DNA from 3 places in the Evansella sp. AB-rgal1 genome. Region 2 is predicted to be linked to each of the others. Evidence: riboswitches for the same ligand, from Rfam matches in the RefSeq annotation. Region 2 holds a riboswitch; each other region holds the start of a gene.
The links. Region 2 has a riboswitch for S-adenosylmethionine ahead of ACERII_RS11460 (methionine biosynthesis PLP-dependent protein). Riboswitches for the same ligand answer to the same signal wherever they lie in the genome.
Positions count from the first base shown of each region.

Region 1: it holds a riboswitch for S-adenosylmethionine, as region 2 does, so the genes downstream of both, ACERII_RS21185 (O-acetylhomoserine aminocarboxypropyltransferase/cysteine synthase family protein) here and ACERII_RS11460 (methionine biosynthesis PLP-dependent protein) in region 2, are expected to answer to the same signal.
Region 3: it holds a riboswitch for S-adenosylmethionine, as region 2 does, so the genes downstream of both, ACERII_RS07440 (MetQ/NlpA family ABC transporter substrate-binding protein) here and ACERII_RS11460 (methionine biosynthesis PLP-dependent protein) in region 2, are expected to answer to the same signal.

Region 1 is NZ_JBGUAU010000032.1:3,990-11,941, forward strand. It holds gene ACERII_RS21175 (alpha/beta-type small acid-soluble spore protein) at 151-339, opposite strand; gene ACERII_RS21180 (hypothetical protein) at 397-582, shown strand; SAM riboswitch class I at 807-922, shown strand; gene ACERII_RS21185 (O-acetylhomoserine aminocarboxypropyltransferase/cysteine synthase family protein) at 1,099-2,412, shown strand; gene ACERII_RS21190 (homoserine dehydrogenase) at 2,473-3,759, shown strand; gene secY (preprotein translocase subunit SecY) at 4,225-5,526, shown strand; gene ACERII_RS21200 (MFS transporter) at 5,620-6,873, opposite strand; gene ACERII_RS21205 (ArsR/SmtB family transcription factor) at 7,259-7,952, opposite strand, start outside.
Region 2 is NZ_JBGUAU010000011.1:167,764-175,715, reverse strand. It holds gene ACERII_RS11470 (bifunctional homocysteine S-methyltransferase/methylenetetrahydrofolate reductase) at 1-1,540, opposite strand, end outside; gene metC (cystathionine beta-lyase) at 1,560-2,738, opposite strand; gene ACERII_RS11460 (methionine biosynthesis PLP-dependent protein) at 2,731-3,867, opposite strand; SAM riboswitch class I at 4,054-4,163, opposite strand; gene cysK (cysteine synthase A) at 4,265-5,215, opposite strand; gene ACERII_RS11450 (anthranilate phosphoribosyltransferase) at 5,301-6,347, opposite strand; gene cysC (adenylyl-sulfate kinase) at 6,540-7,139, opposite strand; gene sat (sulfate adenylyltransferase) at 7,139-7,952, opposite strand, start outside.
Region 3 is NZ_JBGUAU010000007.1:64,127-72,078, reverse strand. It holds gene ACERII_RS07445 (carbon-nitrogen family hydrolase) at 1-753, shown strand, start outside; SAM riboswitch class I at 905-1,007, shown strand; gene ACERII_RS07440 (MetQ/NlpA family ABC transporter substrate-binding protein) at 1,261-2,070, shown strand; gene ACERII_RS07435 (methionine ABC transporter ATP-binding protein) at 2,187-3,206, shown strand; gene ACERII_RS07430 (methionine ABC transporter permease) at 3,203-3,871, shown strand; gene ACERII_RS07425 (alpha-hydroxy-acid oxidizing protein) at 3,899-5,023, shown strand; gene ACERII_RS07420 (BsuPI-related putative proteinase inhibitor) at 5,181-5,696, shown strand; gene ACERII_RS07415 (DUF2339 domain-containing protein) at 5,899-7,952, shown strand, end outside.

The DNA.
Region 1 (7,952 bases), on a different contig from region 2:
GAATGAAACTCTAAATAAAAGGTGGAAAATAGCGGTTACCTTCAGTGGAGAGTTAACCTGTTACGCAAAGTATGCATTTTGGCTTATCTTCACCAAAAAAAAGCGCGTAGAATAAAATCTACGCGCTTATCCAAATATGATGTTTTCTAATTAAAATTGTTGTTCAGCTTGTTGTACAAGACGCTTTGTGATCTCCCCACCTACAGAACCATTAGCGCGAGAAGTCGCATCGGCACCAAGATTTACACCAAATTCTTGGGCAATCTCATACTTCATTTGATCCAATGCTTGTTGTACTCCTGGTACTAGAAGTTGATTGCTATTGTTGTTTTGTGCCATCTGTATCACCTCGCTTTGTTTTAGGTTACTACTAGTATGGTTGCAGAGAGAAATCATATGCAAAACGAAGCATGGCAATATTTTCCCACTATCTTCTTTGAAGCTATAATGCTTGATATGAGCGCATTTGTAGTAAGTTATAAAATTCTTTATTACATTGGTTATGTTAAAGAAAGTGTTGCTATGTACAATGTTGATTTTCCTGAAGGTCAGAGACTTGTTGAAAACCTACATAGTCTTTAATATAAGACGTTCGCAGTTATTTTAGAAGAGGATGAGTGAAAAAAGACGTTTGTATAGAAATAAATCTAATACATGGCACTTCAACCAACATCAACGTTTAACAGAGCCTATTTTAAAATTCGGGAATTTTCATGTAAAACTATTGACGATCATTTTCAAAAGTGGTAGTATTCGAAATAATTGGTAAATTATATAACAAATTAAAAATTACATAGAAGATTTTACTCTTATCAAGAGAGGTGGAGGGACAGGCCCGATGAAACCCAGCAACCACTGAAGGTTATTAAAGCTTCAGAAGGTGCTAATTCCTACAAAACTAGTTGGTTTTGAAAGATGAGAGAAAGGATATAAGCATCTACCCTTTCTCTTATAAAGAGAAAGGTTTTTTTCGTAAATGGGGCTAAAGTAACTAAATAAAGATGTTTGTCATTAAGCACTTATAGACAAGATCTTCTTACATAAAGAATGTTTTTAGGAAATGGAGAAATCAAAAAAATATAAATGGAGGAATGAATGATGAGTAAAGAACAAAATTTTGAAGGTTATAGTGTGGAAACACAATTATTACACGGAGGTCAGGAGCCAGACCCAACAACGGGTTCGAGAGCAGTTCCCATTTATCAGACAACTTCTTATGTTTTCCGCGACACAGAACATGCTGAGAATCTGTTTGGTCTTAAAGAGCAAGGGAATATTTACAGTCGAATCATGAATCCAACTGTAGATGTTTTTGAAAAAAGAATCGCATTACTTGAAGAAGGGGTTGCCGCAGTTGCTACTTCGTCAGGTATGTCTGCCATTGCTCTATCTATTTTAAATATTGCTGGTGCTGGAGATGAAATTGTTGCCGCAACAAACCTATATGGTGGTACATATAATCTTTTCTCCACAACATTACCTAGATATGGAATTACTGTTCATTTTGTAGACGCGAGTAATCCGGAAAACTTCAAAGAAGCAATAAATGAGAATACAAAAGCAATTTTTGCAGAAACAATTGGAAATCCAAGCCTACAAGTTCTAGATATTGCTGGAGTAGCAAATGTTGCGCATGATGCTGGTCTTCCACTTATTATCGATAATACGTTTGGAACTCCCTATACGGTAAAACCAATTGCACATGGCGCGGATATTGTTATTCACTCTGCGACAAAGTGGATTGGTGGCCATGGAACTTCTATCGGAGGAGTTGTGGTAGATGGAGGGAAGTTTGATTGGAACTCTGAGAAATACCCTAGTTTTACAGAACCAGACAGAAGCTACAACGGAATAACATATGCAAAAGATGTTGGAGAAGCAGCGTTTGCAATCAAGTTCCGAGTTCAATTGTTACGTGATTTCGGAGCTTGTCTAAGTCCTTATAACGCGTTCCAATTACTCCAAGGCTTAGAAACACTTCATTTACGTGTGCAGAGACACAACGATAATGCACTTGCTCTTGCGAAAAAATTAGAAGAACACCCTGCCGTTGCTTGGGTTTCTTATCCAGGTTTAGAATCTCACCCTTCCCATAAACATGCTTCTCAGTTATTAAAAGGTGGATACGGTTCTATCGTTATTTTCGGAATTAAAGGTGGAAAAGATGCAGGTCGCAAGCTCATCGATAATGTTGCCTTATGGTCGCATCTTGCAAATGTGGGAGATGCAAAAAGTTTAATTATTCACCCTGCAACAACAACACATCAACAATTGTCAGGGGAAGAGTTAGTAGCAACAGGGGTAACAGAAGATATGGTCCGTTTATCTGTTGGAATTGAAAATGTAGACGATTTATTAAAAGATTTAGATCAAGCGTTAGAAAAGGCAACAGGGAAGGCATTAGCAAAATAAGTGCATGTTTGGTACTTAAAAACAGCTTGTAAGTCATAACAAGAAAAGGGGTTTGATTCAATGAGTCATCCAGTATATAAATTAGCAATCATTGGTTTTGGAACAGTGGGAGAAGGAGTGTATCAAACACTATTGAAGAAATCAGAAAAAATAGCAGCAATATTAGGGCGACCAATAACAATCCCCTTTGTTCTTGTAAAAGATCAACTTAGAATGCGTAACGTATCGAGTATTACAAAAATTACTCATTCTTTTTCAGATATATTAGATGAATCAAATCTTGATGTAGTAGTAGAGGCTACACCTGACGCAAGTACTGCTTATCCGTATGTAACTAAACTATTGGAGAAAAGTATCTCGGTAATCTCTGCTAATAAAGAACTAATCGCCAAGCACGGGGAAGAGCTTCATAAACTTGCAAAAGAGAATGATTGTCAATTGTTATATGAAGCTGCCGTAGCTGGTGGGATACCTTTATTAAATACATTACGACATACATTAAAAACTAATAGTATCCAAAAACTAGAAGGAATATTAAATGGTACCTCTAACTTTATTTTAACCAAAATGAGAGAAGAAGCATCGAGTTTTGAAGTAGCTCTTGCAGAAGCACAGGAGAATGGTTATGCAGAAGCAATTCCAGATAAAGATGTAGACGGCTGGGATGCATACTACAAAACGTGCATACTAAGTCAGTGGATATTTGGCTGTTCTCCTGTGTGGAACTCTGAAAAACCAGTAGGGATAAGAGAAGTAGATGCAATCGATATATCATTAGCTGAGAATTTAAAAGCGAGAATAAAACATGTTGCTTCACTTCAAAAAGTTGAAAATTGTGTACGTGCTTCTATTCAGCCAACCCTCGTTTTTGAAGGTCACCCTTTATATAGTGTAGAGGATGTAAATAACGGTATATATATAGAAGGAAGTATCGTTGGTCCAGTGACGTTACAGGGGCCAGGAGCTGGGAAGTATCCTACATCGAGTGCCGTTGTGGAGGATGTAGTTAATTTTCTTTCAGAAAGAAACGAACCCTCTCTTCCAAAGGGAATTCAATTTCTGAAAGATGGGTTTGAAGATAGTGATAGCTCATTTCAGGAGAAACCTAATTTGTTTTTTCTAACTGCTCCTAATGGTTTGTCGAATCATTTAACAACGATGGGCTTTGATGTAATTAAGTCAGTTGTTCAGTTGGGGAAAAAATATGGAGCACTCGTAACTTCAGGCTCTACTAAGTTAGAACGTATAAAAACACTATGTAATGAATTAGAAATACAAGTATATCCAGTATTACTTGGGAAAAATGATAGTGTTGAAAAATATTATTTTAAAGAAAAAGCTATCTAACCTCTAAGGCAATGTTTCACAAAGTGGACACATTGCCTTTATTCTTAGTTGGTTGGTTTCATCCTTAGTCCTAGTAGTTACTATCACTAGATATAATTGGGCCTTGCTAGTAGGAATTTGTCTTGAAACAGGGTTTACGAGACAAATTAACAATGGAGTTGAACCGATTTGTTTTTTTACTTCTCTAACACACAAATAAGTATTTTTAGGATAACCTAATAATTAAGCGTTTACAAAATTATAACTTAAGTGTATTCTATTTGAAGAAACTAGGAAAAGTAGAATTACAATGTAACAAAAAATTTTGTTAGTAGTAACATAGTGATTACTTTCAGATTAGTAAATTATTACTATTTTTGTAATTTCAAAAAAAAATCAAAATTTTACAAGATTTTATGATATTCTATTAGAAATGAAATTAATAGTTTATTTCTATTCATACAAAAAAAGGTAGAGGTGCTGCAGATGTTTAGTACAATCCGCAATATTTTTCGCGTGGGAGACCTGCGCAACAAGATTATTTTCACATTATTAATGTTGGTCGTGTTCCGGATTGGTGCACATATACCAGCACCAGGGGTAGACGCAAGCCGACTTGATTTTGAGGGTCTTGCAGCGTTTGGATTTATCAATACATTTGGTGGGGGAGCCCTAGAGAATTTCTCTATATTTGCAACAGGTATTATGCCTTATATTACTGCATCCATTATTGTGCAACTTTTACGTTTAGATGTAGTTCCTAAATTTGCTGAATGGGCAAAAGAAGGCGAGCCTGGAAGAAAGAAACTAGCTCAAGTAACACGTTACGGAACGATTGGAATTGCATTTTTCCAAGCCTTAGCATTATCCATTGGTTTTAACAACTTAATGCCAGGACTAGTTCCAAACCCTACTGTTATCACATATTTACTAATTGCAGTCGTGTTAACAGCTGGTACAGCTTTCCTTATGTGGTTAGGAGAGCAGATTACTATTAAAGGTATTGGGAATGGGATATCCATTCTAATCTTTGGTGGTATTGCAGCTGGTATACCAACAGGAGCAACTCAAATTTATGCACAATACATTGCTGAAGCTGGAGACCAACTTTTCTTAAATCTAGTAGTTATAACATTAATTTTACTAGCTATTATTGCAATAATCGTTGCTGTCATTTTTGTTCAACAAGCAGTTCGTAAAGTGCCGGTTCAATATGCGAAAAAAATGGCTGCTGGTGGACGCCCAACTGGTGGACAATCTACTCATTTACCATTAAAAGTTAATGCAGCTGGGGTAATTCCTGTTATCTTTGCATCAGCATTGTTCTTTATGCCACAAACAATTGCTGGGATCTTTGGAGCAGATAGTTCTCTTGCTCAGACAATTATTAATATCTTTGCACTAGATAATCCATGGGGTATGTTATTTTATGCAGTATTAATTATTGCTTTTGCATATTTCTATACATTTGTACAAATTAATCCTGAGCAAATGGCTGATAATTTGAAACGTCAAAATGGATTTATTCCAGGTATCCGTCCAGGAAAAACAACAGAAAAATTTATCGTAAAAGTCTTATACCGTTTAACGTTTGTAGGATCCTTATTCCTTGCAACAGTTGCTATCATTCCGCTTATTTTCACAGCGGCAATGGGGTTACCACCTGCAGTTCAAATTGGTGGAACAGGCTTACTAATCGTAGTTGGTGTAGCCTTAGATACAATGAAGCAAGTAGAAAGCCAATTAATCGACCGTCGTTACAGTGGATTCTTAAAAAGATCGTCATAATAATATATAAACCACAAAATTTTACAAGCAAAAACACATGTGATTCACAAGATCGCATGTGTTTTTTTATGTGTAAAACTATTAGATTATCTATTAATTAGCCGTCTGCTCCGCAACTGGGACTCTATTATCCAACTTCTCTTCCAACGGTACATTCAATTGATAATATATTTTCGAATTCCATGCGATGATCGTTGCTACAATTATTAAACCACCTAACGATACAAAAAGGATGGTGAAATTATAGAGCTCTGCTAATACACCACCTAAACCAGCACCTAAAGGTATACCAGTTTGTGCAAGTAAGGCTCGAACGGTGAATACTCTTCCTCGAATGTTTTCAGGAACACGTTTTTGATAAAACGTCGTGTTGTTAATGGTAAAAATAACTGCAAAGATACCTTGTAACATGGAGATAACGAAAGCGAGCCAAATGTTTGTCACTATGCCAAGTAGAAGTAGTAAGACGCCTCCTAGTGACAAACTCCCCAACATAACAAAGCGAAGGTTTTTTGGTGTTTTGAACATTCCTGTTACAAAGGAACCAAACACCATTCCGCAGGAAAATAACGACATAAATAAACCATATTGAAATTCAGTTCCTTTTAAATGCTCTAATATATATGGGAGAAACATAGGTTGTGCAGCTCCTGTGCTGAAGTTAATAACCATCATCAATATACCAATCCAAAATAGAACAGGGTAGATTTTGAAGAAACCAAGGCCTTCTTTAAACATAGGTAACCAGGATGAACGAGCCTCTATTTTTTCGCGAACCGTATTTTCAATAAAGAAGAGGAGGATGCCCGAAATAGTTACAGCAGTAATCAAAATGGTTATTACAATAACTGGTCCAAACAAGGTTAGGAGAAGACCACCTAAAGCAGGTCCAATAAGCATCATTGTCTGCATGGTTCCTTCCAAAATGGAGTTTCCTCTGTGAAGAACTTCTTTTGGAAGGAGTTTAGCTACATAGGCCATACTTGACGGACGAAATAAAGGTTCGGCAATTCCTGTTATCATTGCAGCAAAAAATAAAACGGATAAATGGATATTATCAAAGACTAATAATAATCCAGGGATTAAAAACGCTACTGCTCTCAGCCATTCTGATATAATCATTACTGTTTTATATTGAAATCTATCAATATATGGTCCAGCAAATAGATTAGTAAGTAGGCTTGGAACCATAAAAGAAATCCAAATCATACTCATTGCTATTTTTGATCCTGATATTTCGTACACGAGCCATGAGAGAATGAACGTTGCAAACGTACCACCTAAACCAGATGCAGCTTGCGCAATCCAAAGAAATAGAAATGATCGTTGAAAGAATAAAGATTTCATGTTGAATCCTCCATATTTATTTTTTAGCTATGTTAAACGTGGATGTTCATTTTTACTCCAGGTTGCTCGCTTTCCTTGGGGCGAACCGCAAGCCTCCTCGGTCGTTACCTCCCTGTGGGGTCTCGCCTGGCCCGCTTATCCCCTAGGAGTCTCGCACCTTCCGTAAAAATCAACATTGTCCTTTAACATAGCCATTTTTTTAAAGGCTACCCTGAAAATAGGTGGGATCATGGTAGTCAAACTTATCTAGTATGACTAACTTTGATGGTTTGTATTCTATTCGCTTCGGTCCACTCCACTCCTTTGCACCCAAGGACACAAGTGCGATATCCGTTCCTTCTTCACGGTGTCTTCTATGCTAGGGGTCTGCCGAGCTACCGGCGGCTCATTCTTCTCGATCTTTTATATAGGCTAATAGACGCCCCTCCATTTCTGATAGTCCTTGTTCCCGAAAGGTATAATAATCTTGTTTTCCCTGATTGACGTGTATGTTGACTAGTCCTGCTGCGCGTAATGCGATGAGATGATGATGGACGGTGCTTTTGGCTAGACCAATAAACTGATGTATTGTCTTAAATGTTTGAGGACCAGACTCTATAAATTTTAAGATCTGAAGACGGTTTTCATCAGATAGTGCTCTTTGTACTCTAAACATTATTGGTGGTAATGTTTCGTAATCTCCAATAATCTCTTCGGCCGAATACTGATAGGCATGATGCCTTTCATTACAATGAAACATTACGATAGGTCTTGCATGATACTGCGGAATCAGAGAAACTTCCAAGTCATCCGGTAGATTCTCCAGTAGTAACCCTTTCGTTACATTATTAATGACCTTTTGAGGGTCTTGGTTTTCTATTATTTTTTTAACCTCTTCTTGTTTCTTATGAAGTTGTTCAAAAAGCAGTGGATCCAAAAGAGAAAAATAATGATCATACCATGTTTTGAGAAATGGATAGACGCTTTTCATCGAATAGGGTGGTTTTGGGAAGTCAATATTGCGATAAGCGTCATCATCTTGATTCACCCATTTTAATAAATCATCTACTGTTTTTCCAGGTACATATCCACTATGGATA
Region 2 (7,952 bases):
CTGGCTGTGTTAAAAAATAATCGGCTCCGTATTCAATCTTTTTCTCTAACCTGACCACCGCTTTATCTAAATGACGAACATTGGGATTAAATGCAGCTGCAACGGAAAAATTCGTTTTACTACCCAACGATTTACCTGAAAAAGATTTCCCTTCATTATATTGCTTCATTAACTTAATTAGCTCAAAGGATGATACATCATAAACCGACGTTGCACCTGGAAAATCCCCTACTTTTGCAGGGTCACCTGTGATTGCTAATACATTATCTAACCCAAGTGTGGACAAGCCCATTAAATGAGATTGTAAACCAATTAAGTTTCGATCACGGCAAGTAAGATGAACTAATGGAGTTACTCCGATTTTTTCTTTCAAAATCATCGCCATACTCGTATTACAAATTCTAGGGCTAGCAAGTGAGTTATCCGCTAACGTAATCGCATCCACCCCCGCATCCTTTAGCGCTCTTGCCCCTTCGATAAATTTATGCTTCACTAAATCCTTCGGTGGATCTAACTCCACAATAACAGAGCTTGTAGTCTTTGCCTTTTCATGTAATGGAATATCACTTTGTTTTCGAAAAAAAGGTTTCTCTACCTGGATTTTATTTAATGGAGCTTTCTTTTCCATTTCTTTTGTAAAAATAGGTTGTTTTGTCTTTACTGCTCTTGCTATCGCTTTTATATGGTCAGGTGTTGTTCCACAACATCCTCCAATTAATCGAACCCCTTCCTTTCTAAGTAGCAGGGCTGATTCTTCGAAATAATCGGAATTAGAGGAATAGTGATATTTTCCATCATTGTAGCTAGGAAGACTCGCATTGGGATATGCTGATAAATATGCTCGGGAAGGAATTGCTACTTTTTCTAAGGAGCGGATCATATGATGTGGCCCCATTCGGCAATTAAGCCCAATTACATCTGCACCAGCATCCTCTACTTTTAACAGTGCTTCTTGGATTGAGATGCCCCCTTGCACCATACCAACATCAGATAAAGATAACTGTGCAATAATTGGTAAATCTGTTTCAGTCCTTGCTAATTCCACTACTGTAAGTAATTCTTCTAAATCATGATACGTTTCTAAAAGAAATCCATCTACTTTTTCCTCCAGCAAGCAGATAAGTTGCTCTCTAAAGTTCTCTTTTATCTCATCTGTGGTTATGTTTTTCCCTGGTATTGTTCTTATACCACCAATTGTTCCTACTATATATTTGTTTTCAAAAGGTTCCTTTTTTTCCACTTGTGCGGTTTTATAATCTTCCACAGCTAACTTAGCAATTCGAACTGCTTCTTTATTAATTGCTTTTACTTGATCTTCCAATCCATAGCGAGCTAACTTTTCATAATTAGCACCATACGTGTTCGTTTGAATAATCTGAGAGCCTGCATCTAAATAAGCCCGATGAATACTTCTTATCTGATCCGGATGGGAAAGATTCAGTTCTTCAAGACAATTTCCAATTCCATATGAATAGAGTAGTGTTCCCATAGCGCCATCTGCGATGATTATTTTGTTGTCTAGTTCTGTTAAAAAACTCATTGTGGTTGGCTCCTCTACTCTAATTTATTTCCACTTTGTTTTTTCGAATTGCTTCGAACGCAGTCTCAAAGTCTTTTATTAAGTCGTCTACATTTTCAAGACCTACTGATAGTCTAAGTAATCCATCATGTATTCCTCTTGCTTCCCGTTCCTCTTGCGGCATTGCTGCATGAGACATTTTTGCAGGATAAGAGAGAATTGATTCCACTGCCCCTAAACTTACAGCAAAAACAGGGATTTGTAAATTGCTTACAAACTGTTTCACTGTATCAGCATCTTCTAAACGAAAGGACAATACCGCACCTGGTCCTTCCGATTGTTGTTCATGAATGCTGGCTCCCTCATGATCAGAAAGACCTGGATAGTACACATGCTTCACTTCATGAATCGTTGTTAAATATTCAGAAATACGTTGTGCGGATGCTTGTGATTGCTTGAGTCGAACATCTAAGGTTTTTAGCCCTCTCATCACTAGCCAACAATCCTGAACTCCTAGAACAGATCCAAATGTATTTTGTAGAAAATAGAGTTTTTCTCCGAGCTCTTTATCTTTGACTACTGCTAATCCGGCAACAACATCACTATGTCCTGATAAAAACTTCGTTGCACTATGGAGAACAATATCAGCACCTAGTTCTAACGGTCTTTGTAGCGATGGAGTTAAAAATGTATTATCTACAAATGTTAGACAGTTATTTTCTTTTGCAATTCTACATACCTCTTTTAAATCGGTGACCTTTAGAAGTGGGTTCGATGGTGTTTCCACATAGATCATTTTTGTATTTGGCTGAATACTCTCTTTTAATTTCTGTAAGTCCGTCGTATCTACAAAACTATGATCAATTCCAAAGCGATGTAGCACTTGTGTGACTAGGCGAAAGGTTCCTCCATATACATCCTCACAAATAACTACATGATCTTCTTTTGATAGAAGTAAAAAAGCTGTAGAAATTGCCGCCATTCCAGAGGCAAAGGCAAAACCTCTTACTCCTCCTTCTAAATGAGCAATAGTTTCTTCCAATGCATCTCGCGTAGGGTTCCCAGATCTTGCATAATCATATTTACCAAAAGAATCGAAATCAAATTGGTGGAAAGTGGACGTATGATTAATGGGAACACTCACCGCACCTGTCTCTCTATCTACTGAATTCTCATTATGAATTAATCGCGTACTAAATGTAAATGTATCGTTACTCATTAATGACTACCTCCTTACAGGCATTTTTGAATGCTTGATCTAGATCTCCTTGTATATCTGAAATCTCCTCTATTCCCACTGAAAATCTCAATAATCTGTTACATACACCATTCGCAATACGAACTTCTTCAGGGATATCCGCATGTGTTTGGGTAGCAGGATAAGTGATGAAGCTTTCTACTCCTCCTAAACTTTCAGCAAATGTAACTAGTTTCAATTGCTGTAAAAAAGAGTTTACTATATTTTCATCGTTTACACGGAAAGAGATCATCCCACCTCTTCCAGGATATAAAACTTCTGAAACATCTTCGTGTTTTTCTAGAAATGTCTTTATTTGAGCAGCATTTTCTTCGTGCTTTTTCATCCGCAGCGATAGTGTTTTCATCCCTCTGATTAGCAACCAGGAGTCTAATGGACCTAGCGTTGCACCAATTCCATTATGAAGCATCGCCAGTTTCTCTGATAATTGTTTTCCTTTGGAAACAATTAATCCAGCAAGAACATCGTTATGACCACCTAAATATTTCGTTGCACTGTGAATAACAATATGTGCTCCTAAATCAATTGGCTGTTGAATAAGCGGTGTATAGAAAGTATTGTCAACAATCAGAAGTAAGTTATGTTCCTTCGCTATTTTGCTAAACGCTGCAATATTCGCTTCTTGCATAAGTGGATTTGTTGGAGTTTCAATAAACAAAGCTTTCGTATTTTCATTCACTAGTTTTTCATATTCCTCAGGGGATCGAATGTCTGCGTAATGAAATTTGATACCATAATGACATAAAATTTGTTCAAATAATCGATACGTTCCTCCGTATAAGTCTTGTGAAACGATTATTTCATCATCTTGTTTGAATAAACCAAACACGGTATGTATGGCTGCCATCCCTGAACTACAGGCAAAACCACGATCACCCTTTTCTAAATCAGCAATCGCTTGTTCTAATATTTGCCTCGTCGGATTCCCTGTACGTGTATAATCATATCCAGTAGATTGGCCGATACCTTCATGACGATATGCCGTTGAAAAATAAACAGGGGGATTTACTGTACCTGTAGCTGTTTCGCTTCTATTTCCAATTTGTACAAGCTGGGTTTCTTTCGAATAAGTTCTCTTTTCGTTATTCATTTTCTCTTCCTCCTATGCCCTAAGTTTCTCTGAAGTTTTAAGAAAAGCGTAAGTGCCTTGGTCACGAGCGACCAGCAAATGTTTCTGGTCGATAAAAAAAGTGTGATTGTGTTGTATAAAAATACAAAAAACGACCCCTTAGTAAGAGGTCGTCGATAGGTTACTATTTAAAATACCTGCCGGGACCTCTCATCTTTCAGAATAAAGATTCTGCTGGATTTGGCACCTGTTGAATCGAAATCCAATGGTTGCCGAGGTGTCGTAGGGCCAGATCCCTCAACCTCTCTTGATAAGAGTCCTATACATTTAATTAACATGATTATAGTGGTTATTCAACAGTACGTCAATAAAAACTTGGTATTTTTTATATAACTTAGATCATTCTGATATTTTATGTTTATTCTTCTTCTTGGAATAAAGGAGTTGATAAATATCTTTCCCCAGTACTCGGAAGAATGGTAACGATTGTTTTCCCTTTGTTTTCAGGACGAGATGCAATTAGCTTCGCAGCGTGTAGTGCTGCACCTGAAGATATACCAACTAATACACCTTCTGATTTACTAATCTTACGTGCTGCTTTGAAGGAGTCCTCATTTGAAACTTGAACTACTTCGTCATATACTTCTGTATTTAATATGTCTGGAACAAAACCAGGTCCGATACCTTGAATTTTGTGTGGTCCAGGATTTCCTCCACTTAGTACTGGAGAATCCGTTGGTTCAACAGCAATTGCTTTAAAGTTCGGATTGCGTTTTTTTAATACTTCTGTAACACCAGTAATTGTTCCACCTGTTCCGATACCACTAATTAAGAAATCAACATTTCCATCCGTGTCAGCCCAAATTTCTTCTGCAGTAGTTTGACGATGTACTTCAGGATTAGCTGGGTTAGCAAATTGTTGTGGCATAAATGCATTTGGAGTCTCAGCCACTAATTCCGTTGCTTTTGCAATGGCACCTTTCATTCCCTTAGGTCCTTCTGTTAGTACTAGTTTTGCTCCTAGTGCTTTTAATAATTTACGTCGCTCAATACTCATTGTTTCAGGCATTACTAAAGTTAAATCGTACCCTTTCGCTGCACATACGAATGCTAATGCAATCCCTGTGTTACCACTTGTAGGTTCTATAATTTGTGTACCTTCTTTAATTAAACCGTCTGCTTCTGCTGCCGCAATCATTGCATTACCAATACGATCTTTTACACTTCCAAGCGGGTTAAAGAATTCTAGTTTCCCTAGAACTTCTGCACCTGTCTCGTCACTAATTTCATTTAATCGTAAAAGAGGTGTTCTACCTATTAATTCTGTTAAATTCTTAGCAATTTTTGGTCTGTTTAAAACTTCACTCATACTTTTCATCCTCCTAATTTATTCATTCATGTATATAATTAGATCATTGCTGCCAATAACATAAAACCTTGACGCTACTTTTCCATCAATTCTCTTTTTTTAAAGTTATCCATTTCTCTAGATGGATTGCTCCTCGCTGTTGCTTTAACTGCATATCCGCAACTTTGATACCATCATCAATTGATTTTTCAATTCCAAAAAGGAAGTATCGGACACCTACATTAAATAAGAGTTGATTTCGATGATATTGTAAATCGTCTGATTCCTCTCCTTCTAATAAACGGCGAATAACGTTTGCTTGTTTCTGAAGAGAAAGGTTCTCTTTTTCTTCATCCTTGGATAGCTTTAATCCATATTCATTAGGGTCAATTAGAAAAGATTCCATATTATCCTTTGTGACTTCATAAATAAAACTTCTACGATGAATTGGCAAATCTTCTGACCCTTCTGCTCCTTGCACAATAAAACCCTTCTCATAACCCATATTTCGGATGAGGGCAGCATGAAGCTCTACAACTGTTTTATGAAATACACCTATCATTAAATGATTTGCGTTTGCTAAATTCAGTACTTTTTCCATTACATTAAAGAAAGACCTTACACCAATCTCTTCTCTTATATGACGAAGATTAGCAAGTGGTGGACAGAGCTTTTCTGTCCAAGCGAATCCAATTTGGATTGTTTCTATTGATTTTCCTATATCCTCATTCGAAATCTCAGTGGATACACCTAGTTCACCTAAGATACTCATTAAGGAAGAACCATAGCGCGGAGGTAGGGAATCACTGCTGTGTAAATATACTGGAATTCCTCTTTCTGCAAAAAGTAGTGCAGCGGGAATAGTAACAGCAAACGTATTACGCCCACTATATGGTCCAGCTAAGTCAATAAATTGCTTTTGCTCCCCAATTTTATTTGGTATAAGTTGAGCAACCTCTCTGTATGATTTAACGAAAGCGAGTACTTCATCGATAGACTCTTGTTTTAGTCTTTGAGCGACTAAAAATGCACCAATTTGTGCATCCGTTGCATCTCCACTAATGAAATCTTTTGCCGCTTCCAAAGCAAGTTCATACGTTAAATCTTTTGCTCCTTTTTTCCCTCTTGCTACTTCCTTTAACCATAACTTCATTTAGATCACCCTTTGTGTGCATCCTTCATTGTAATGAAAAGCTTATTCTAAGTTGTCTTCTGTTTTTTTACCTATTACAAAATTAAGTTCTTCCATAATTAGGTGAAACCCTTTATTTTTTGATGGGAAAACTTTATTCTTACCTTACTTATCGGAATACTATAATCTTAACTCTATTCTATCAGTAAATCACTAAATAATAAAATATTTTTTTAGTTTTTCTATAACTTTTTCTACACATTCTTCAATAGTGAGTTTATCAGTCTCTACAACTAAATCAGGATTACTAGGTTCCTCATAAGGTGCACTAATGCCAGTGAATTCTTTAATCTCACCATTTCTTGCTTTTTTATATAGTCCTTTTGGATCTCTGTTCTCACACTCATTTATTGAACATTTTACAAAAACCTCAAGAAATTCGTCTGGTTGGAGTAACTCCCTAACTACTTGCCGATCTTCTTTGTAAGGAGATATAAACGCGGTTAACACGATTGATCCTCCATCAACAAACAGTTTCGACACTTCCCCGATTCGTCGTATATTTTCTTTGCGATCATCTGGACTGAATCCAAGATCACGATTTAGTCCGTGACGAATATTGTCTCCATCTAAAACATAACTCCTTTTACCAAGATCATATAAACGTCTTTCCACTGCGTTTGCTAACGTTGATTTCCCTGAACCAGATAAACCTGTGAACCAAATTACAACACTTTTATGGTCATTTAGTTTTTGACGATCTTCTTTTGTGATAGCTGTAGTATGCCAGTGTATATTCGCTGCTTTTTGCATTATACAGTCACCTTCATTCCACGAATTAGAACTTGGACAACCTCATATCTACTAAATTCTGGAGGAGGTGTCTCCCCACTTCGAAGCATTTCTCTCACCTTTGTACCTGATAAAATGATTCGATCTTCTTTACTATGTGGACAAGTCTTCGTAGAAGTCATACCACCACATTTTTTACAGAAGAAGCTATGTTCAAAAAACAACGGTGTGATTCCCAACTCTTTCGAAGTGAAGTTTTGGAAAATTAATTGAGCATCATAGGTTCCATAGTAATCACCAACACCTGCATGATCTCTACCAACGATAAAATGAGTGCAACCGTAATTTTTTCTTACCATTGCATGGAAGATAGCTTCTCTTGGTCCTGCATATCTCATTGCAGCTGGAAACACTGCCAGGAAAACTCGGTCCTCTGGATAATAGTTTTTCAATAATACTTGATAGCTCTCCATTCGCACATCTGCAGGAATGTCATCTGATTTTGTCTCACCAACTAACGGATTTAAGAATAATCCGTCTACGATTTCAAGTGCTGATTTTTGAATATATTCATGAGCACGATGAACAGGATTTCTCGTTTGAAATCCTACTACTGTTTTCCATCCACGAGCTTCAAACTCTCTTCTTGTTTGATTTGGTGTTAAGTAAAAGGATTCAAATTGACTTTTTTGTGGAACCTTTATTAATGTAATTGGTCCTGCTAAATACACGGAACCTCTTTCATATAATTTCTTTACACCTGGATGAGCTACATCCGTTGTTTGATAAACCTTTGCTGCTTCTACATCTTTATTCGGTTCAAAAATTTCTTGT
Region 3 (7,952 bases), on a different contig from region 2:
TTTGGTAATCCTACAAAGAATTTTTCTTACGTCGAACAAAAATTTCAACAAGCAGTAGAAGCGGGAAAACCTGATGTCATTGTCCTCCCAGAACTATGGTCAACAGGCTACGACCTAACACGATTAGATGAAATCGCAGATAAAAATGGGGAGAAATCTCTTGCTTTTATCTCATCGCTCGCGAAAAAATATAGTGTCAATGTCGTTGCTGGATCTATTGCTAAAGAATCAATGGATGGAGTTACAAATACAATGTTCGTAGTGAACCGAAATGGAGAGCTTCAAAAAGAATATAGTAAAGCACATCTATTCCGACTAATGAACGAAGAAAAGTTTTTACTAGAAGGAAATAGTGATGGAATGTTCACTTTGGACAATCAGTTATGTGCCGGAGTTATCTGTTATGATATTCGTTTCCCAGAATGGATTCGCACCCATATGCTAGATAATACAAAGGTTCTTTTTGTTGTTGCAGAATGGCCAAAACCACGAATTGACCATTGGCGTGCACTTTTAATTAGTCGTGCCATAGAAAATCAATGTTACGTTGTAGGATGTAATCGAGTGGGTTCTGATCCGAATAATGAATTTGGAGGCAATTCTATTATCATCGGCCCGTGGGGGCAAATTATAGCGGAAGCTGCAAATGAAGAAACAATTGTTCATGGTGATGTGGACCTCGAAGAAGTAGATGAAGTAAGAAAGACAATACCAATTTTTACTGATAGAAGAACAGATCTATATCGACTGTGAGTAGTAAAATGTAGTGTAAATAGTAAGGTTTTCCATATGAAACGCTTACAAAAACTTTTTATATTATTTTATCAAAAAACCTTTGACAGATGAAATATACATGTTGTAAAGTAAGAGTCAGATTAATTAACAAACAATCACATACAAATCACTCTTATCAAGAGAGGTGGAGGGACTGGCCCTTTGAAACCTCGGCAACAGACTTTTACAGTCATTGTGCCAACTCCAGCAAGCGATAGCTTGATAGATAAGAAGAGTCGTTTATTTAGCGATCAAACCTCTTCTTATATATTTATAGAAGAGGTTTTTTTATATAACATTTCTTGGGTAGAGATTGTAATTTGTAAGAGTTGATATGTTTAATTCCAAGTTTATCTATTGGAAATATTTGAGTTTAAAAAAGTGGAAAAAACAAAAAGAAGCGAATGGTAAACAGGAATAACAGCAATAAAATGCTGATTACCAATATAACGAAAAAAATAATTATACAAAAAGGGGTTTAATAAAATGAAAAAATTACTTACATTATTCACATTGTCATTACTAGTAGCAGTTTTAGCTGCTTGTGGGGGAACATCTCAAGGTCAAGAATTACCAGAAGATGAATTAACAATTGGGGTTACAGCAGGACCACACGAGCAAATCATGGAAAAAGTTGCTGAAGTAGCTGCAGAACAAGGATTAACGATTAATATTGAAGTTTTCACAGAATATGTTATGCCTAACGTTGCGTTAGCAGAGGGAGACCTAGATGTAAACAGCTTCCAACACCTTCCGTATTTAGACAATTTCAAAACTGATCGTAATTTAGATTTAGTTGAGGTAGCTACAACAGTTAACTTCCCAATGGGTCTTTACTCTTCAGGGCTATCTGATGTTTCTGAGCTTCAACCTGGTGATAAAGTTGGTTTACCAAATGATCCAACAAACGGAGCTCGTGCTTTAATCTTGTTTGAAACAGCTGGACTTATTACATTAGATCCAGACGCTGGTGTTACAGCTTCACCTCTTGATATTGTAGAAAATCCTTTTGAATTAGAATTTATTGAACTAGAAGCTTCTCAAATCCCTCGTCAATTAGATGAGTTAGCGGCAGCAGCAATTAACACAAACTTTGCAATAGAGCATGGTTTTGTACCAACTGAAGATTCTATTTTCATTGAGCCAAGTGATTCTCCATGGGTGAATGTAATTGCGGTTCGAACAGAAAACAAAGACGATGCAGTAGTAGCAAAATTAATTGAAATTTATCAATCGGAAGAAGTAAAGCAATTTATTGCTGAAACATTTAAAGGTTCTGTAGTTGCTTCTTGGTAATAAAAATAAAAGTCGAATGTCTCTCAAAAATGAGGGACATTCTGTTTTATTTTTATTTTAAAATAATATTAGTTTATGGTTTATAAGATACTTTCCTATAGTGAGGAGCTAAAGAAATGATTCAGTTAAAAAATATATCGAAATCGTTCAGTTCGAAAAAAAATGAAGAAGTTATTGCCTTAAAAGATGTTTCCCTTGAAGTGAAGAAAGGTGAAATTTTTGGCGTAATTGGATATAGCGGTGCAGGTAAAAGTACGTTAGTACGCTGTGTTAATTTACTGGAGAAACCTACATCCGGAGAAGTTTTTGTGAATGGGGAGAACTTAAGCGCCATGTCCTCAGCCAAACTTCGTGAGACGAGACAAAAGATTGGCATGATATTCCAAGGTTTTAATCTACTGAAAACGGCGACTGTTTTTGACAACATTGCGATTCCACTAAAGTTAACCGGGGTACCTAAAGCCGATATTTCAAAACGTGTGACAAAATATTTAGATATTGTAGGACTTTCAGAAAAACATCATGTTTATCCAAGTCAGTTATCAGGAGGACAAAAGCAACGTGTGGCAATTGCAAGAGCCTTATCACATGAACCTGAAGTGTTATTAAGTGACGAGGCAACAAGTGCACTTGATCCAGAAACAACTCATTCAATCCTTGACTTATTACTAAAGATTAATAAGGAATTTGGCATTACGATATTATTAATCACTCATGAAATGCATGTTATTCAAAAAATCTGTGATCGTGTAGCAGTAATGGAAAATGGAGAAGTGGTTGAACAAGGAGCAGTTATTGATTTATATTCCAATCCACAACACGGTACAACAAAGAAATTTGTAAATAGCTTGTTCCCTAACGATATTCCTAATGAGATTTTAGAGGATTTGCAAAAGCAAGGACCGATTATTGACCTTACATTTATCGGTACTTCCACAGATAAACCAGCTTTATCAATGGTATCTAAGAAATTTAATGTTCATACCAACATTCTTTCTGGTAACATCATACAGCTGAAAGATAAACCTTTTGGGAAATTAACTGCGCATATTCAGGGAGATAAGTCGGAAACAGATAAAGCATTAGCATATTTACAAAACGAAGGTGTACAAGTAAATGAGGTGAGTAAAAAATGACATTATTAGAATTTTATGATCGTTGGAATGGAGTTATTTGGAAGGCCACTATCGAAACATTCCAGATGGTTTCCATATCTTTGGCGATAGCAGTGTTAATAGGTTTACCTTTAGGAGTTTTGCTTGTTTTAACTCGTCCAAATAAGAGCATGGAAAATAAATATGTGTATCAATCTTTAAATGTCGTAATTAATATTGTTCGATCGATTCCTTTCATTATATTACTTTTTGCAATACTACCTTTTACAAAATTAATTGTTGGTACTTCTATTGGAGTAAAGGGTGTTATTGTTCCGTTAGTTGTATACACTGCTCCATATATTGCTCGATTAATGGAATCAGCGTTACTTGAAGTAGACCGAGGAGTATTAGAAGCCTATGAAGCAATGGGGATTAAAACGAGAGATATCATCTGGCATGTTATGGTTCGAGAAGCTAGACCATCCATCATATTAGGTTTAACGATTGCTGTAATTGGTTTAATTGGTGCAACTGCGATGGCAGGTTTAGTTGGTGCTGGTGGTCTAGGAGATGTAGCGTACCGTTTCGGACATTTACGATATGAACCTGAAATAATGTATGTAACAATTGTGATACTGATTATTTTAATTCAAGGGATACAATCCATAGGAAATCGCTTAGCAGCCAAAGTGAAGAAGGACTAAGCTTCTTGTAAGAGGGGGGAACGTATGATGAGTATTCATCTACAGAAAGAAAGAGTGAGTCCTGTTGTGGTAGAAGATTGGGAGAAGCTTGCAAAAGAAGTACTACCTAAAGGTGCATACGATTATGTAAATAGTGGCTCAGGTGGCGAAGAAACACTAGCAAAAAATGTGGAAGAGTTTAAGAAGTGGGATCTCGTTCCTAGAGTGTTAGTAAACGTAGAAAAAAGAAATTTGTCTATTGAACTACTTAACAGGAAATTAGCAGCACCAATTTTGTTGGCACCTGTTGGATTTCAAACGGTTGTACATCCAGATGGCGAACTAGCCTCAGCACGAGCAGCCGCCGGACAGTCTATCCCATTTATAACAAGTACCGTGTCTTCCTATTCGTTGGAAGAAATAAGTGGGGTTATGGGGAACACGCCACGTTACTTTCAATTATATTGGCCCAATGATGATGAAGTAGCGTCAAGCTTTGTAAAAAGAGCAGAAGCATCAGGTTATGGTGCCATAGTTGTTACTGTTGATACACCTTTGTTAGGCTGGCGAGAAAAGGATTTACAAAACAAGTATTTCCCTATGATGACTGGAGCAGGGATAGCGAACTTTGTAAGTGATCCAGTGTTTAATCAGAAATTTAATGCTAATGGAACGTTGAACAAAGAAGCCGTTATCGGAGAGATCCGCAAAATATTATTCAAACAAAATCTCACGTGGGAAAAACTAGCATGGCTTCGAAAGCAAACTTCCCTACCTATTTTGTTAAAAGGAATTATGCATAAAGATGATGCGTTGCAAGCTATTGCAAATGGGATAGACGGAATCGTTGTATCTAACCATGGTGGGCGACAGTTGGATGGTGTGAGAAGCTCATTGCGTGCTTTAGAGTCCATAGCTGATGTGGTTAACAAAAGAATAGCAGTTTTATTCGATGGAGGTATTAGAAGAGGACCAGATGTATTAAAGGCATTAGCCTTAGGGGCAGATGGGGTACTACTTGGTCGACCTTATGTGTACGGACTAGCACAAGGTGAAGTAGGAGTTACTTCTGTTTTAACTAATCTATTAGACGACCTAGACAATAGTTTAGCGAATGTGGGGAAAAATTCTATTACATCTATTAATAAGTCAATTATTGAGAAACATAGTTAAAATATTAATTAGTAAAGCCAGCACATTGTGTTGGTTTTTTTCCTGTCTAAAACAACTAATGAAAATCAAAAAACTTTTTTCTTGATATATGTAACAAAATAAAAAAAACATACGACTTATTATATGAAAGGCACATAATATAAAGGAGGAAATACAGATGAAAAAAATAATATTTTTCTTTTTAATAGTAACAGTACTTATGTTCACAGGGTGTGGAACTAGTAATGAGGGGCAGGATGGCGATGGACTAACTACTGGCAGTGGCGGAGGATCAAACAATGGAGAAGTGAATGAAAATAATGATGATGACGGCAATACAGAAAATGGCATTGTTGCAGGGGAATTAGTTCCTAGTATTCTAGAAGATGGAACATTAGTCTTTAAATATGAAGTAATTAATCAAACAGAAGAAGAAGTAACATTAGAATTCTCAAGTTCTCAAAGGTACGATTACTCAATAAGGAAAGATGGACAGGAAATTTACTTATTCTCTAGTTTAGCTAGTTTCATGCAGATGATGGGTGATGAAGTACTATCTCCAGGAGAGAAGTTATCTTATGAAATTGACTTGAATGAATTAGGCCTAGAAGCTGGTGACTATACGTTAGAGGTGTGGTTAACACCGATAAAAGGACCAAAGTATTTACAGGAAATCGAATTTTCTGTAGAGTGAAAAATGTAATGAGGACACTGAAAAAGGAAGATTTTCTCTTTTTCAGTGTCTTTATCTATGTTTAGGCTCGTTTTCTACCTATATTTCTTTCTTGATTATTGGTAATCTTAATGGTTTTCTTTCAGGAAAAACTTGACAATTATTTTTGGTGTGATAAAACAAAGGTAAGTACTGGAATACGGCCTATTTGGAGGAATACCATATGGATGAATTTAAGCAACGACTACAGCAAATACAAGAATCTCAAGAAAAGTTAGCAAAAGAGAGTGAAAGTGTTCTTCGTGAGTACGAGTCACATGATTTTCTGAAAGAAAATCAAGAGCTTCTATTGAATAATGAAGAGATGAAAAAAAGAATAATGGACCTTCAAAAAAGACAACAGAAAATGGAAAAAGACAATCAGGAGTTACGACATAACCTTCAAGAACAAATATTGGATGAAAAATTATCTATTCTTAAGGTTACCAACGAAAAATTAACAGCCTACTTCGGGAACCAAGTGGGAGCGCAAACAAATAGACTATCATATTTTGAAGCTGAGACCAAGCGCAAAATGAAGAGTTTAATACATGAAACAAATAAACTATTAGAAGCGGATAGAAAACAATTTCTACATAACATACAGGAGATGTCGAGACAGCTGCAGGATAAGATTGCGGAACATCAAGAGTTATTAGCAAAAAAAGAAAAGGAATTACTTCAACATTCTACGAATCGGTTTGATTCTTTTGCTGAAGAAGAAATTACAGAAGAAGTTATGAAAAAGCGAATGAAGCAAAATCAAATGGAAATAAAAATCGGACTTAATTGGATTAATAAGATTGGTATTTTGCTGATTATACTTGGGGTTGGTGCAGCGTTCAGGTATTCCTATGCAAATTGGTTTAATGATTATTTTAAAGGTGGAATATTTTTTGCTCTTGGCCTCCTCATGTTGGCAGGAGGAGAATGGTTTTACCGGAAAGAAAAACGAACCTTTGCATTAGGGATTCTTGGGGGAGGAATAGGAGTTCTATACGGTTCTATATTCTTTAGTTATTTCTTACTTGAAATTATTGAGCTTTTGCCGGCATTACTACTTTCGGTGGTAGTAACAGCCACTGCAGTAGTTCTTTCGTTACGTTATGAATCTAAAACCATATGTTCTTTCGGCTTAGTCGGGGGTTATCTTCCGTTTTACTCCTACCTGTTTGCATTTGGACTTGAGGACTCTGCAGTCTACGCAGCAATGGGATACTTACTCATTTTAAGTCTTTCTATTTTATGGATTTCCTTTCAAAAACAGTGGAGTATCGTACATTATATAAGCTTTCTATTCAACATACCGTCAATGATAATCCTAATTCTGTTATCTTCTAGTGATTTAGTAAGCATGGGATATTCTATCGCCACGTTTACCCTATATCTAGCTATTACGTTAGGATATTCGTTTAAGCATAAAGTTTCATTAAAAGCTGTGGATACCATGCTACTTGGATTCAATACGTTTATAAGCTGCATTATTTTATATTCATTATTCAATTCCTTAAACTGGGATCATTTAAGAGGGTTACTAGCAGTAATTTTCTCCATTCTTTATGTTGGTTTAGGCAGGTTTGTACAAATAGTCATGCCAAAGGAAAAACAGGCAATGGTACTGTTTTATGGAACTGCACTGACGTTTGCAGTTTTAACCATTCCATTCCAATTTGATTTAGAATATCTTGCTTTAGGATGGCTTGTGGAAGCAATCGTATTAATGGTTTATGCGAATCGTAAAAAACTAAAAGCACTGGAAAAAGCAGGTTGGTTGATTTTATCTCTTTGTTTAGGTGCGTTTTTTATCGAAGTGTATGGAAATGTTATCGGTATGTGGTATCTATCATCTAATTTTAACTTTAAGTATTTTTCCATAACGTTAGGGGTAATGATAGTTGCTAGCTTCTATACATGGCTGTTAAAGAATAAAGGTGCTGTAGATATTCCATTCTATCGTATTAACGCAATACATTATTTCAAATACTTAGCTTTAGGAAACCTCTGGATCTATATTGTCTATGAAGCTCGTTTCTTATATGAAAAGTGGGTACCTTATTCCTTTGGATTATATGGATTTTACGAAATGATGATGATATCCTTTCTGACAATAGGGCTAGCATATATTTTAACGAAAATAACACTGTTCTATGACAAAATAGTAAAGTATTATTGTTTGTTGTTATATGGAATCGGTACTTTCATTGGGTTAGCTGTAACCATGTTTATCCCTACGTTACA